2 regions of the Cellulomonas sp. EB106-03-03-XG116 genome follow, and region 1 is predicted to be linked to the other one. Evidence: predicted binding sites of a transcription regulator. Region 1 holds the regulator's gene; the other holds the start of a gene.
What was found. Region 1 encodes LexA, which represses DNA repair genes until DNA is damaged. Its sites were predicted from a motif close to TCGAACANNTGTTCGA; they were not measured.
Positions count from the first base shown of each region.

Region 2: AC3WUG_RS03245 (DUF222 domain-containing protein) is a predicted target of LexA. The motif match lies at 2,197-2,212, and genes of this name have one in related genera.

Region 1 is NZ_JBYTEP010000042.1:237-6,838, forward strand. It holds partial or broken gene AC3WUG_RS14575 (LysR family transcriptional regulator) at 1-682, opposite strand, end outside; gene AC3WUG_RS14580 (aminotransferase class V-fold PLP-dependent enzyme) at 764-1,810, shown strand; gene lexA (transcriptional repressor LexA) at 1,844-2,587, opposite strand; gene AC3WUG_RS14590 (LysM peptidoglycan-binding domain-containing protein) at 2,845-3,240, shown strand; gene nrdR (transcriptional regulator NrdR) at 3,726-4,235, shown strand; gene AC3WUG_RS14600 (S9 family peptidase) at 4,383-6,410, shown strand; gene AC3WUG_RS14605 (AMP-binding protein) at 6,488-6,602, opposite strand, start outside.
Region 2 is NZ_JBYTEP010000004.1:104,399-111,000, reverse strand. It holds gene AC3WUG_RS03265 (ABC transporter ATP-binding protein) at 1-99, opposite strand, end outside; gene AC3WUG_RS03260 (TetR/AcrR family transcriptional regulator) at 294-1,106, shown strand; gene AC3WUG_RS03255 (DUF6328 family protein) at 1,119-1,646, opposite strand; RNA gene ssrA (transfer-messenger RNA) at 1,864-2,230, shown strand; gene AC3WUG_RS03245 (DUF222 domain-containing protein) at 2,470-4,374, shown strand; gene AC3WUG_RS03240 (MarR family winged helix-turn-helix transcriptional regulator) at 4,402-4,851, opposite strand; gene AC3WUG_RS03235 (VOC family protein) at 4,898-5,290, shown strand; gene AC3WUG_RS03230 (GNAT family N-acetyltransferase) at 5,324-5,770, opposite strand; gene AC3WUG_RS03225 (ABC transporter substrate-binding protein) at 5,784-6,602, opposite strand, start outside.

The DNA of each region.
Region 1 (6,602 bases):
CGACCCGCGGGGCGAAGCCGGCGCGGGCGCAGGTGCCGACGAGCTGCGCGCGGCACTGCGGGCAGCCCGCGATCCACGGCCGGTCGGCGAGCCCGGCGAGGTCGACCGGCTCGCCGTCGGCGCGCCCGTCGGACGCGGGCAGCACGACCAGCACCTCGTCCCGCAGCAGGGCCGCCCGCCGCAGCCCGCCGGCGTCCGCCGGCCCGGCGTCGGGTCCCGCGTCGCGGAACGTCACGGCGACGTCCACCCGGCCGGCGGCGAGCTCGGCCAGCGCCTCGGGCGGCTCCGCCTCCACGAGCGTGACGCCCACGCCGGGGTGGGCGGCGCGCAGCGCGGCGAGGGCGGCGGGCAGCAGGGTGGCCGCCGCGGACGGGAAGGCCGCCACGCGCACCCGGCCCGCGCGCAGGCTGGCCACGGCGGCGACCTCCTCCAGCGTCGCGTCCAGCGCCGACTGCACCGCCGAGGCGTTCCGGGCGAGCACGCGGCCCGCGTCCGTGAGCCGCACGCCGCGCCCGGCGCGGACCACGACCGGCGTGCCGACGAGCCGCTCGACGGCGCGCAGCTGCTGGCTCGCCGCCGGCTGCGTCAGCCCGAGCTCGCGCGCGGCGGCGGTGACGCTGCCGGTGTCCCGGACGGCACGCACGAGGCGCAGGGCGGCGGCGTCGAGGCTGCGGGCGACCATGGACCCACCATAAGGCGGATGCATGGGTCGGTGCGGAATCGGTGCTTGTCTGCATGGGTACGCGCCGACGAGGCTGAGGGCATGCGTTCCCTCGCCGACCTGCGCTCCGACTTCGACCCCGCGCCGGGGCACCTCGACGCCGCCACCGCGGGCGTCGCGCCGCGGCGCACCGCCCGGGCGCTGCACGAGGACGTGGACCGCTGGTCGTCCGGCGGCCTCGACGTGGCGCGGTACGAGCGCGCGGTCGGGACCGCCCGGGAGCGGTTCGCCGCCCTGGTCGGCGTGCCGGCCGACCGGGTCGCGATCGGGTCCCAGGTCTCGGCGATGGCGGCGGTGGCCGCGGCGTCGCTCCCGGACGGCGCGCGCGTGGTGTGCGTGGCGGGCGACTTCAGCTCGGTGGTGTTCCCCTTCCTCGCGCAGGACCGGCTGCGGGTCGAGCACGTGCCGGCGGAGCGGCTGGCCGAGGCCGTCGTGCCGGGCGTCGACCTGGTCGCCTACTCGCTGGTGCAGTCGGCGACGGGCGCGGTGCTCGACGACGAGGCGGTGCTCGCGGCCGCCCGGGCGGCGGGCACCCGGACGCTGTGCGACCTCACCCAGGCCGCCGGGTGGCTCCGCGTCGACGCGTCCCGGTACGACGTCAGCGTGACCGCGGCGTACAAGTGGCTGTGCGCGCCGCGCGGGACCGGCTTCCTCACCGTCCGGGCCGGGGCGCAGGACGCGCTGCGCCCCGTGCACGCGGGCTGGTACGCGGGCGAGGACCCCTGGGCGTCCTGCTACGGGCCCGAGATGCGGCTGGCGGGGGACGCGCGGCGGTTCGACGTGTCGCCGGCCTGGCAGGCGTGGCTCGGCGCGGCCGAGTCGCTGGACGCGTTCGCCGGCGTGGACCCCGACGCCGTCCAGGCGCACGCGATCGGGCTCGCCGACGACTTCCGCGCGGGCCTCGGGCTCGGGTCCGGCGGCAGCGCGATCGTGACGCTGCCGGACCCCGACGGGCGACGGCGCGGCGCCCTGCTGGCCGCGGGCTGCCGGGTCGCCGGCCGCGCGGGACGGGTCCGGCTGGCGTTCCACGTCTGGAACGACGCGGCGGACGTGCGGCGCGCGCTCGCCGCCCTGCGCGGGGAGGTCTGACCCGGGCCCGGGAGGGGGCGGTGCCCCGCCGGGTCAGAGGCTGCGGAGCACCGAGACGACGCGCCCGAGCACCTGCGCGTGGTCGCCGTCGATCGGGGAGTACGCCGGGTTCTGCGGCAGCAGCCACACGTGGCCGTCCGCGCGCTTGAGCGTCTTGACCGTCGCCTCGCCGTCGAGCATGGCGGCCACGATCTCCCCGTTCTCGGCGACGGGCTGCCGGCGGACCACGACCCAGTCGCCGTCGCAGATCGCGGCGTCGATCATCGAGTCGCCGACGACCTTGAGCAGGAACAGCTCGCCGGCGCCCACGAGCTGGCGGGGGAGCGGGAACACGTCCTCGACGAGCTGCTCCGCGAGGATCGGTCCGCCGGCGGCGATCCGGCCGACCACCGGCACGTACGCGGCCTCGGGCGCACCGTCGCGGGCCGCGGAGTCGGCGTCCCCGATGCCGGTGACGCCCGCGAGCCCGGGGAGCGGGGCCACGCCGCGCGAGTCGTCTGGCTGGACGACCTCGATCGCGCGCGGCCGGTTCGGGTCGCGGCGGAGGTAGCCCTTGCGCTCGAGGGCCGTGAGCTGGTGCTTGACGCTGGACGGGCTGGTGAGGCCGACGGCGTCGCCGATCTCCCGCATGCTCGGCGGGTAGCCGCGCGACTCCACCGACGCGCGCACGGTCTCGAGGACCAGCCGCTGCCGCGGCGTGAGCCCGTCGCCGTCCCCGAGCTCGGCCACGGCCGCCTCGCCGAGGCCCGCCGCGGTGCCCGTCCCGTCGCTCGCCATGTCCCCGCTCCCGTCCCGTCCGCCCTGGTCAGGCCGCCCGCAGGTGGGTCCGGGGCGGTCCGTCGGGCGGGCGTGTCAGTGCCTCGTGGTGCGCTGTACCCGACGTCACCGAGCGTAGGGGGACGGACGGGCGGGATCAAACACCTGTTCGATCGTGTCTCGACATCGTCGGTGGGGTGTGGTTCCATCGTACAAGCGTTCGAACGAACAGGTGTTCGACTCGGGTCGCCCGGCGGCCCAGGAGGGAAGTGGTGGGGATGAGCGCGATCGCAGCACACCCGGGGATCGCCCGTCCGGCGCGCCGGCAGGCTCCCGCCCGGCGCAACGGGGATGCGCGCCGGCCGGTCGCCGCAGGCGGCGAGGGCCGTCTCCACCTGACGCGGCGCGGTCGTGTCGTCGTCGCCCTCCTGGGCCTGGCGGTCGTCCTCGGCGGCCTGGTCGGCGGGCGCGCCGTGGCCGAGTCGCCGGAGCGCGCCACCGAGGTCACGACGCACGCGGTGCAGTCGGGAGAGACGCTGTGGGCGATCGCCGCCAGCGTCGCCGGCCCGGGCGAGGACGTGCGCGACGTCGTGCTCGGCCTGCAGGAGCTGAACGGCCTCGCGGACGCCTCGCTCCAGGCCGGCCAGGTCCTGCTGCTCCCCGCCGGCTCCTGACGGCGGGTCGGTCGCCGCGACCCGTGCGAGCGGGCCTGGATCGTCGATTCGAGCCGCTCCGAAGCCGCTGGTCAGTCGCCGTGCAGGTCTCGAACGGATTACGGCACTCGGTGCTTGCGTAATTGGCAGGCGCGCCTCTACTGTGGTGCCACCTCGAACGGCTGGCTGGGGGGCTCGCCGCGAGGGACGCGTCGTCGTCACGGCCCTCGGGTCGGACGCAGAGGCGTGCAGCAACCGTCCGGACGAGGCGAGTCGTCCGGACGAGACGGGACGGGGGCGTCCCCACGAGGGTGGCCGCAGCAGCGGCCACCCTCGTCGTCTGCCCGGGCACCGCTTCCCCCGCTCGTGACCAGCGGGTTCACCCCTGCGCGGATCCGCCTTGCACCGCCCGCTCCCGGAGCCCTACCGTGTCCCGGTCGTCCGGGCGGGCGCGCATCGTCGCGGTCCCGCCCCGGCGCGTGCACCACATCCCGGAGGAGGCGTCCATGCACTGCCCGTTCTGCCGTCACGCCGACTCCCGCGTCGTGGACTCCCGCACGTCCGACGACGGCCTGTCGATCCGCCGCCGGCGCCAGTGCCCGCAGTGCAACCGCCGGTTCACCACGATCGAGACCGCGAGCCTGTCGGTCGTGAAGCGGTCGGGCGCCACCGAGCCGTTCAGCCGGGAGAAGATCGTCAACGGCGTCCGGAAGGCCTGCCAGGGCCGACCGGTCAGCGACGACGACCTCGCGGTGCTCGCGCAGCGCGTGGAGGAGAACCTGCGCGCGAGCGGCAGCGCCGAGCTCGACGCGTACGAGATCGGCCTCGCGATCCTCGGCCCGCTGCGCGACCTGGACGAGGTGGCCTACCTGCGGTTCGCCAGCGTCTACCAGGCGTTCAACAGCCTCGAGGACTTCGAGGCGGCGATCACCGTGCTGCGTGCGGAGAACGAGGCCGCCGACGCCGCCCGCGTCGCGTCGCCGGATGCGCCCGCCGAGGACGCGCCGACCGCCTGACGCGTCGCCGGGAGGCCCCGCGCGGGTCGCCGACCCGCGACGCACCCGGCACGCAGCCGGCCTGCACCCGTCCCGGACCCGCCCGCGCGGGTCCCGGAGCGGCGTCTCCGGCCCCGCGGGCGCCCCGCGCGTACTACCGTCGGATCCGTGATCCCTGCTGACCTCGCGCTCCTGCACGCCCCCGGAACCCCCGCGGTCGCCCCCGACGGCTCGTTCGCCGTCGTCGCCCGCACCGCCCCGGACCTCGAGTCCGACGAGTACACCGGCCAGCTCTGGCGGGTGGCGACCGACGGCGCCACGCCGCCGCAGCGCCTGACCCGCGGCCACCGCGACACCGACCCGCAGGTCTCGCCGGACGGCCGCTGGGTCGCGTTCCTGCGCGCCGAGCCGAAGGGGCGTCCGCAGCTGTTCCTGGTCGAGGCCGCGGGCGGCGAGCCGGTCCGGCTGACCGACGCGCCGCTGGGCGTGCAGACCGCGCGGTTCTCGCCGGACGGCGCGACGCTGGCGTTCGTCGCCCGGGTGCCCGAGGAGGGCCGGTACGGCGACGGCGACTCCGGCGCCGAGCGCCCCCGGCACATCACCGAGCTGCCGTACCGCAACGACGGCGTCGGCTTCACGCGCGACAAGCGCCGCCAGCTGTTCGTCGTCGACGTGCCCGCCGACCCCGGTGCCCGCGCCGCGCTGCCCACGGCCGAGGCCGACGAGCCCGCCGCCCGCCAGATCACGTCCGGCGACACCGACGTCGAGCAGGTCGCCTGGTTCCCCGGCGGGCGGTACGTCGTCGCCGTGGCCGCCCGGCACGAAGGCAAGGACCAGGACCTGCGCTCGGACGCGGTCGTCGTGGACACCGCACCCGAGGCCGACCACGCGCTCGTCCCGCTGACCGACGCGGACGCCGGCAGCACGCTCGCCGTGGCCGCGGCGCTGCCGTCGGCCGACGGCGCGGCCCTGTGGCTGCTCGCGCAGGACATGGGGTCGTCGGGCCGGGAGTTCGTCGCGAGCCAGACGGGGCTGTTCCGCCTCCCGCTGACCGCCGGCGACGCCGCGCCGACCGCCGCGGGCGCCCCCGAGCGGCTGACCGACGCCGAGGCGGTCGACCTCGACCCCGGGACGTTCGCCGTGACGGCGGACGGCGTCCTCGCGGGGGTGCTGCACCGTGGCACGGTCGTCCTGCGCCAGCACCGCGCCGACGGCTCGACCCGGGACCTGCTCACCGGCCTCGTCGCCCACGGCGTCGCCGCGGCGACCGACGCGCCGGTGGCCGTCGTCACCGCCGCGGGCCCGGCCACGTCCGGCGACCTGCACGCGGTCGACCTGGCCACGGGGGAGACCCGCGCGCTCACCGACTGGTCGGCGCCGCTGCGCGCCACCGGCCGGGTCCGCGCGCCGCGCGAGGTCACGGCCACCGCGCCCGACGGCTACCCGGTGCACGGCTGGGTCGTCACGCCGGACCCGGAGCGGTTCGCCGGCCCGCACCCGACGATCCTCATGATCCACGGCGGCCCCTACGCCCAGTACACGGTCGGCCTGTTCGACGAGGTGCAGACGCTCGCCGAGGCCGGCTACGCGGTCGTCTACGGCAACCCGCGCGGTGCGGCCGGCTACGGGTCGGCGCACGGCAAGGCGATCCAGCACGGCTTCGGCACGGTCGACACGGACGACGTCCTCGCCCTGCTCGACGCGGCGCTCGAGGACCCGGCGCTGGACGGCGAGCGGGTCGGCGTCATGGGCGGCTCCTACGGCGGCTACCTCACGGCGTGGCTGACCACCCGCACCGACCGGTTCGTCGGCGCGATCGTCGAGCGCGGCTTCCTCGACCCGGTGTCGTTCGTCGGGTCGAGCGACATCGGCTGGTTCTTCGGCCTGGAGTACCTGGGCGACGGCGACGACGAGGAGGCCCGCGCGCAGGTGGCGGCCCAGTCGCCGATGGCGCACGTGTCCCGCGTGACCACGCCGACGCTCGTCATCCACTCCGAGCAGGACTGGCGGTGCCCGGTCGAGCAGGGGCAGCGCTGGTTCGTCGAGCTGAAGCGCCGCGGGGTGCCGGCCGAGCTGCTGCTGTTCCCGGGCGAGGGCCACGAGCTGACCCGGTCGGGCCGCCCGCAGCACCGGCTGGTGCGGTTCGAGCACGTGCTCGACTGGTGGGAGCGGACGCTCCCGGTCGCCCGCGGCTGACCCGCGCGACGAGGGGCCCCGCACCGGTTTCCGGTGCGGGGCCCCTCGTCGTGCTGCCGCCGGACGCGCGGCGGGCGTCAGACCGCCGAGGCCGCCAGCAGGTCGTCCCGGACCACCCGGCGGAGCACCTTGCCGATCTGGGACCGCGGCAGCTCGGGCAGGATGACGAGGTCGCGGGGCACCGCGTACCGG
Region 2 (6,602 bases), on a different contig from region 1:
CGCCACGTCCAGGTCGATCCCGTCGTTGGCCTGCACGCCGCTGCGCCCCCGGTACCGCTTCCGCAGCCCGCGGACCGTCAGCACACCTGCTGCGTCCATCTCCGCACTCCCTCGCTCGTCGCTCCGTCGGCTCGCATACCGACCGGTACGTGACGGAACGTAGCAGGATGTGGAGTTGGATACCAGGGGGTATCCGTGGAGCGTTGGTTGCGTCGCCGCAGGTAGATGCGGTGCGTTGTTCGTGCGACAGCTTGGGATACCGGTCGGTACGCGGGGCGGTCTAGGATGGCGGCATGGCACGCAGGCAGGACGACCAGGTCCCCGACGGGAACGCAGCGGACGACTCGATCGGGGCTGCGACCCGTGCGCTCGCCGACGCCACCGCCGCGCTGACCCGGCTCATCGGCAGGCAGGTGCAGTCCGTCGTCCCCGAGGTGTCCGACGCCGTCGCCGCGAGCCTGCGCGAGGCGTCCCGCGGGCTGGCCGACGCGTCGGAGAACGTCGGGCGCCGCGGCGGGAGCGGGCGAGCCGAGGAGCGCCGCGCCGAGCGCGCCGGCCGCACGCGCACCGAGCTGCTGGACGCCGCCGCGCGCGCCTTCGCCCGGCAGGGCTACGAGGGGGCGTCCCTCGGGGACATCGCCGCCGACGCCGGGTACACCAAGGGCGCCGTGTACGCGCACTTCGGCTCGAAGCACGAGCTGTTCCTCGAGGTCGCCCGCCGGCAGATCGCCGCCGCCACCGCCCAGCCCGGCCTGCCCCCGCTGGCGGACGAGGGGCTGGAGCCGTGGGTGTCGGCGGCGCTGCACACCATGGTCGACGAGACCGACCTGCTGCTGTCGCTCGAGATCCTGTCCTTCGCCGTCCGGCACCCCGAGGCGCGGGCCGAGCTCGGCGCGTTCTACGAGGAGGGCTTCGCCGAGCTCGCCGGTCAGGTCGGGCGCGAGCGGCACCCCGCGGACCCCGAGCCGGCGGAGGCCGACTGGGACACGGCGCTCGCGGTCGTCAGCGTCTCGAACATCGCGCTGCTCCTCGGCGCCGTGACGGGCTCACCGCACGCCTCGCCGGAGGCGGGCTCGCGGGTGATCGCGCGGCTCCTCCGGGGCTGACCGCGGGCGTCGTCAGGCGGTCTCGCGCCGCGCGCGGTGCGACAGCCGCCACGGCAGCGCGACCCAGACGACCGCGAGGCCGGTCAGCGTCACCGCGCCGGCGACGATCCCGGCCGTCCGCCCGACCACCACGTCGAACAGCAGCAGGGCCGAGCCGCCGAGGACGAGCGCCAGCGCGGCGAGCCCCGTCTGCGCCATCCGGTCCGCCGAGTCGACCAGCTCGCGCTTCAGGTGCCGGCGGAACAGGATCCGGTGCAGCGACACCGGCGCGACGATGAACGCCGTCGCCGTCAGTGCCAGCACGACCAGCACCAGGTAGACGGTCTTCTGGTACTCGTCCAGGTCGAGGAACCGCTGCTGGAACGGGACCGTCAGCAGGAAGCCGGTCAGGATCTGGACCCCGGTCTGGGCGACGCGCAGCTCCTGGAGGAGCTCGTTCCAGTTCCGGTCCATCCGCTCCGTGGCGGTCTCGCTGCGGCCGTCGCGGGGATCGGCGTCGAGGTCCTCGGGGCGGGTGCTCTCGGAGTCGTGCTGCGGCATGGTCGGTCCTTCGCGCGGTGCGCGCCGCCCGGGTCCTCGGCGGCATCTGCGCCGATGGTGCCCCGGTCGATCGCAGGACGCAGGTCGAGCGGGCAGTCCCACGGGAATCACGGTGCGAGCCGCGGCGTTGCACCCGTATGCTGGACCTGCTGCGGCCGGCAGCCGATGGCCCGCGAGGGCGATCGGACGAGGGTCGCGGCGATTGACAACTCCACATGGGGGTGATCGGTTTCGACGGTGATCGTCGAGCCAGGAGAAGCGGGCCGAGGACACACGGTTATCTCGCTAACGATCCGTGTAAACCCATAGGTGCCGATAACAAGCGCACCGACTTCGCCCTCGCCGCCTGAGCGAGCCTCGAAGTCCGTCAGCCTGAGCTAGCTTCCGACTCAGTTCCTGGCGTCATCTAGGGAGCCACTGCTCGTAGCCTTCGTCACGGGGGCTGCGGGGACTTTCACGTGACTGAGCCTGTCCACCACTTGTCTGCGTGATGGTGGGGGCCGAGAAAAGCGCAGCAGACTGCGCCCGGAGAAGTCCTGGTTCCACGTCATCGGACGCGGGTTCGATTCCCGCCACCTCCACTCGAGTGCCGAGAGGCCCGTCCCCGCCCGGGGGCGGGCCTCTCGCGCGTCATCGGTCGCGGTCTGCCCCGGCGGGCGGTCGGCCTGCCGGGGCAACAGGGCTCGCCCGCGGGGCCCACCCGCGGGACCCGCCGCGCGGCTGCGGGGCGCCGAGTCGTCCACAGGTGCCGTCGTCGTGCTCCGTCCCCAGGGCGGGGGTCGATCGCCGGGGTCGTGTGGGTGGCCGTCGGTAGTGTCGTTCCATGGCATCTGACCTGCAGGAACACCCCGACGGCGACCCGGTCGCCGCCGTGGTGCTGCCGGTCTACGCACCCGACGGGACGTGCCTGACGGACTTCGGCCCGGACCCCGTCGTCGCCGCGGGTGGGGCGCCTCGGACCGGTGAGCAGCGACAGATCGAGGCGATCGCGGCGTGCCCGCCCGGACCCGAGCTGGACGCCTGGCTGCGGGGCTTGGACCCGGACGTGCTGCCCTCGGCGGTCCTGGTCGAGGCGATCGCCGCGCAGACCCGGATCGAGTCCTACCAGCACGCCCGCACCCTCGGCCTGATCGCCGAACTCGCCTCCCGGGACGAGATGAGCCCCGAGTGGTCCCCGCTGGCCGGTGCCCCGCCCACGCAGGCCTGCGTGGCAGGCGACGAGCTGGCGATGCGCCTCGGGTGGCCGCGGGTGACCGCGACGAAGACCGTGCACCGGGCGCTGGTGCTCGACGGGATGCTCGGCGCGACCCGCCAGGCCCTGGAGGTCGGTCACCTCGACCCCGCGAAGGCCCAGGTCCTGACGTCGGGGTTGGCGGACCTGTCGTTCCAGGTCGCGCACGCCGTCGAGGACGCGGTGCTGCCTGAGGCCGACCAGTGCTCGATCGCCGAGTTCCGTCAGCGGGTCGAGCGCGAGATCCGGCTCGTCGACCCCGAGGGCGCCGCCGCCCGCCGCGAGCGCGCCCGCTGCACGAGAAGGGTCTCCCACCCGCGCCCGCAGCCGGACGGCATGGCCTCCATGTGGCTGGTCCTGGACGCGGCGGACGCACTCCGGGTCGACGGGGTCCTCACCCACGCCGCCAAGACCGCCAAGGCCCTGGGTGACGACCGGACCCTGGACCAGCTGCGCGCCGACGGGCTGCGGGACCTGGTGGTCGGCGACGTGCCGGAGTCGGACGGTCCGGCGTTCGAGGTCCACCTGGCCCCGGGCCTGCCGGTCCCGCCGGTGCCGCGACGGTCGTGGAACGGCGCGACCTCCGCGGACCGGGACGGCCTGGTGCTCACCCGCCCGGTCGAGCCGATCCCGATCGCCACCCTCACCCCGGTCGGGGACACCGCCACCAACGACGACGCAGCGCCGCGGGTGGGCGACCCTGCGTCGCCGGCCGGAGCGCCGGACGCACCGCCAGGGTCCGCCACCGCCACCGCCACCGCCACCGGCACCGAGGGCGAGGTCGAGCCCGACACCGTCGCGACCGCGCCGAGCGCACGAACGGAACGCGTGGCGTCGGGCGCTCCGACCGCGGCCACCGAGCCCAGCGCGCCGACCGGAACCACGGCAACCGCCCTCGCCCCCAGCACCACACCCACGCCCGCTCGTCGTGGCTGCACCCGCTGCTCGGGTCGTCCGGGCGCCGAGGTCCGGATCACCATCCCCGCCTCCACCCTGCTCGGCCTGGACGACCAGCCCGCCCACCTCGACGGGCACGGCCCCATCGACGCCGTGCAGGCCCGCGCCCTCGCAGCCGGCGGGGTCTGGCAGCGAGTCGTCACCGACCCGCTCACCGACCGGGTCCTGGACGTCGGCCGCGAGCGCTACCGACCACCCGCCGCCCTCGCAGAACTCATCCGCGTCCGGGACAAGACCTGCGCCGCACCCGGCTGCCGGGTCCCGGCATGCGGCTGCGAGCTCGACCACACCCAGGAGTTCCACCCTCTGCCGGGCGGTGACCCCGACGCGCCCGTGGGCGGCACCGACGCCGACAACCTCGGACCGGTCTGCCACCGGCACCACCGCCTCAAGACCGACGGCGGCTTCCGGCTCCGGCAGATCAGCCCCGGGCTCTACGAGTGGCTCACCCCCACCGGCCACCGCTACCTCACCCGACCCGGCACCGGGCAGACCCACGACGCCACCACCGACCCCTACGACGCCCCACCCCCGTTCTGACGAACCGCTTCCGTTCTGAGGCGCGCGTCAGTCGTCGTCGGCGAGCAACGCGTCCCTGCTCGCCACGAGCGCGTCCCGCAGCGCCGCCCGCCCCGCGGCGTCGAGCCCGCCGAGCATCCGCTCCATCACCCCGGCCACCCGCACCTCCGCCTCCGCCAGCGCCGCGGTGCCGGCGCGCGTCGGGGCCACCGCCCGCTCCCGCCGGGGCCCCGGCTCCTCGGCGCGTTCGACGAGACCCAGTCGCTCCATGCCCTGGACGAGCACGTTCATCGACTGCCGGGAGACGAAGGTGCGTCGGGCGAGCTCGGAGCCCGTGATGCCCGGCTCCGCGCGCAGGGTGCTCAGGCAGGCGTACTGGGACACGGTCAGCCCGAGGGGGCGCAGCGCCTCGTCCATGCGGTGGTGCAGCGCGGCCTGCGTGGCCTTCAGCAGGATGCCGAGCTCCTTGGCGAGAGCGGCGTCGGCGGCGTCGTTCATGTCAGCATCTTGACACACACCCCCGTGACAGTGTCAGGATGTTGACATGAACTCCGTCCCCACCGGCACGACCGGCCCCGACTTCGTCTCTTTCCAGGTGCGCGACCTGGCCGCCTCCGCCGACTTCTACGAGCGCCTCGTCGGTCTCACCCGGCTCCCGGCGCCGAACCCCCAGGCCGTGGTCTTCTCCACCGGCGGCGCCGGAGCGACGGCGTTCGCGGTGCGCGTGCCCTTCCCGGGCGTCGACCTCGACGCCGCCCCGCAGCTCGGGGCCGGGGTCGGGGTGTGGTTCCACCACCCGGACGCGGCGAGACTGCACACCCGGCTCGTCGAGGCCGGCGTGCCGATCGTGCAGGAGCCGTTCGAGAGCCCGTTCGGGACGACCTTCTCGCTCCGTGACCCCGACGGCTACGTCGTCACCATCCACTCGAAGGCCTGATCCGGGCGGCGCCGCGGTCCGTGGCCCCGGCCGTCAGCCGAGGGGGATCTGGAAGTGGATCATCCCGGACCGCGTCGCGACCCGGTCGTAGAGGGCCCGGGCCGTGGCGTTCGACTCGGCGGTGAGCCAGTAGACCTTGGCGGACCCGTTCCGCTCGGCCCACGCGCGCACGTGCTCGACGAGCGACCGGCCCGCGCCGGCCCCGCGCCCGTCCGGCGCGACGAACAGGTCCTCGAGGTAGCAGTAGCTCGTCGTGGTCCAGGTCGCGGCGTGGGTCAGCCAGTGCACGAGGCCGACCGCCGCGCCGGAGTCGTCCCGGGCGAGCGCCCCGTGCAGGCCGGAGCCCGGGTCCACGAGACGGGCGAACGTGGCGGCCGTCGTCGCCTCGTCGAGGGTGGTCTCGTAGAACGCGAGGTACCCGTCCCACAGCGCGCGCCACGCGGCGCCGTCGTCCGGGGTGAGCGGGGTGACGGTGGCCATGCGCGCAGCGTAGTCAGCGGTCCGGGGCGTCCGCGGCGACGTCCGTCAGCGACGCGAGCACGCCGTCCAGCGCGCTCGGGTCCTGCACGAGCCGGAGCATCGCCGCGCTCCACGCCGACTGGACCTCGGCCGGCATCGCGTCCCCCGCGCCGAACCGCACGACCTCGGCGCCGGTCAGGTGCTCCGCGACCGACCGGGCCACCGCGTCGGGGTAGGCCGAGGCCGGCACGCCGCGGTTGACGGAGGTGTACCCGCCGAGCTCGGCCCACCGCGCCTGCGCGTCGGCGCCGGTCAGGTAGGTCAGGAACGACCGGGTCGCCGGGGTGTCGCGCAGGGCGACCACGAGGTCCGCCCCGACCGTCACGGAGCCCGCGAGCGCGGGGTCGACGGCGGGGAACGGGAACCAGTCGTATCCGGTACCCGGGGCCAGGTCGGGAAAGGCGTCCGTGATGAACGCCTGCGCGAACGACGCCATCGGGTACGCGTAGGCCGCCGGCGGGTCCGCGAACGCCGGGCGCACGCCCTCGGCGTCGCCGGTGGTGAGGATCGCCCGGGTTCCGCCGACGACCCGGCCGGGCGCCGCCACGAGAGTCAGGAACCGGTCGAACGCTCGCCGGACGCAACCGTCGGTCCACGGGATCTCGCCGGCGACCCACGCGTCGTAGGTGCCGGGGCCGCAGCCGCCCAGCACGAGGGACGCCACCCAGTCCGTCAGCGCCCACCCGCTGCCGGGGCCGCGGGGCGCGACCACGGAGAGCGGCGTGCGGCCCTCCGCGGCCACCTCGTCGGCCCACGCGACGAGCTCGTCCCACGTCACGGGGACCGCGTACCC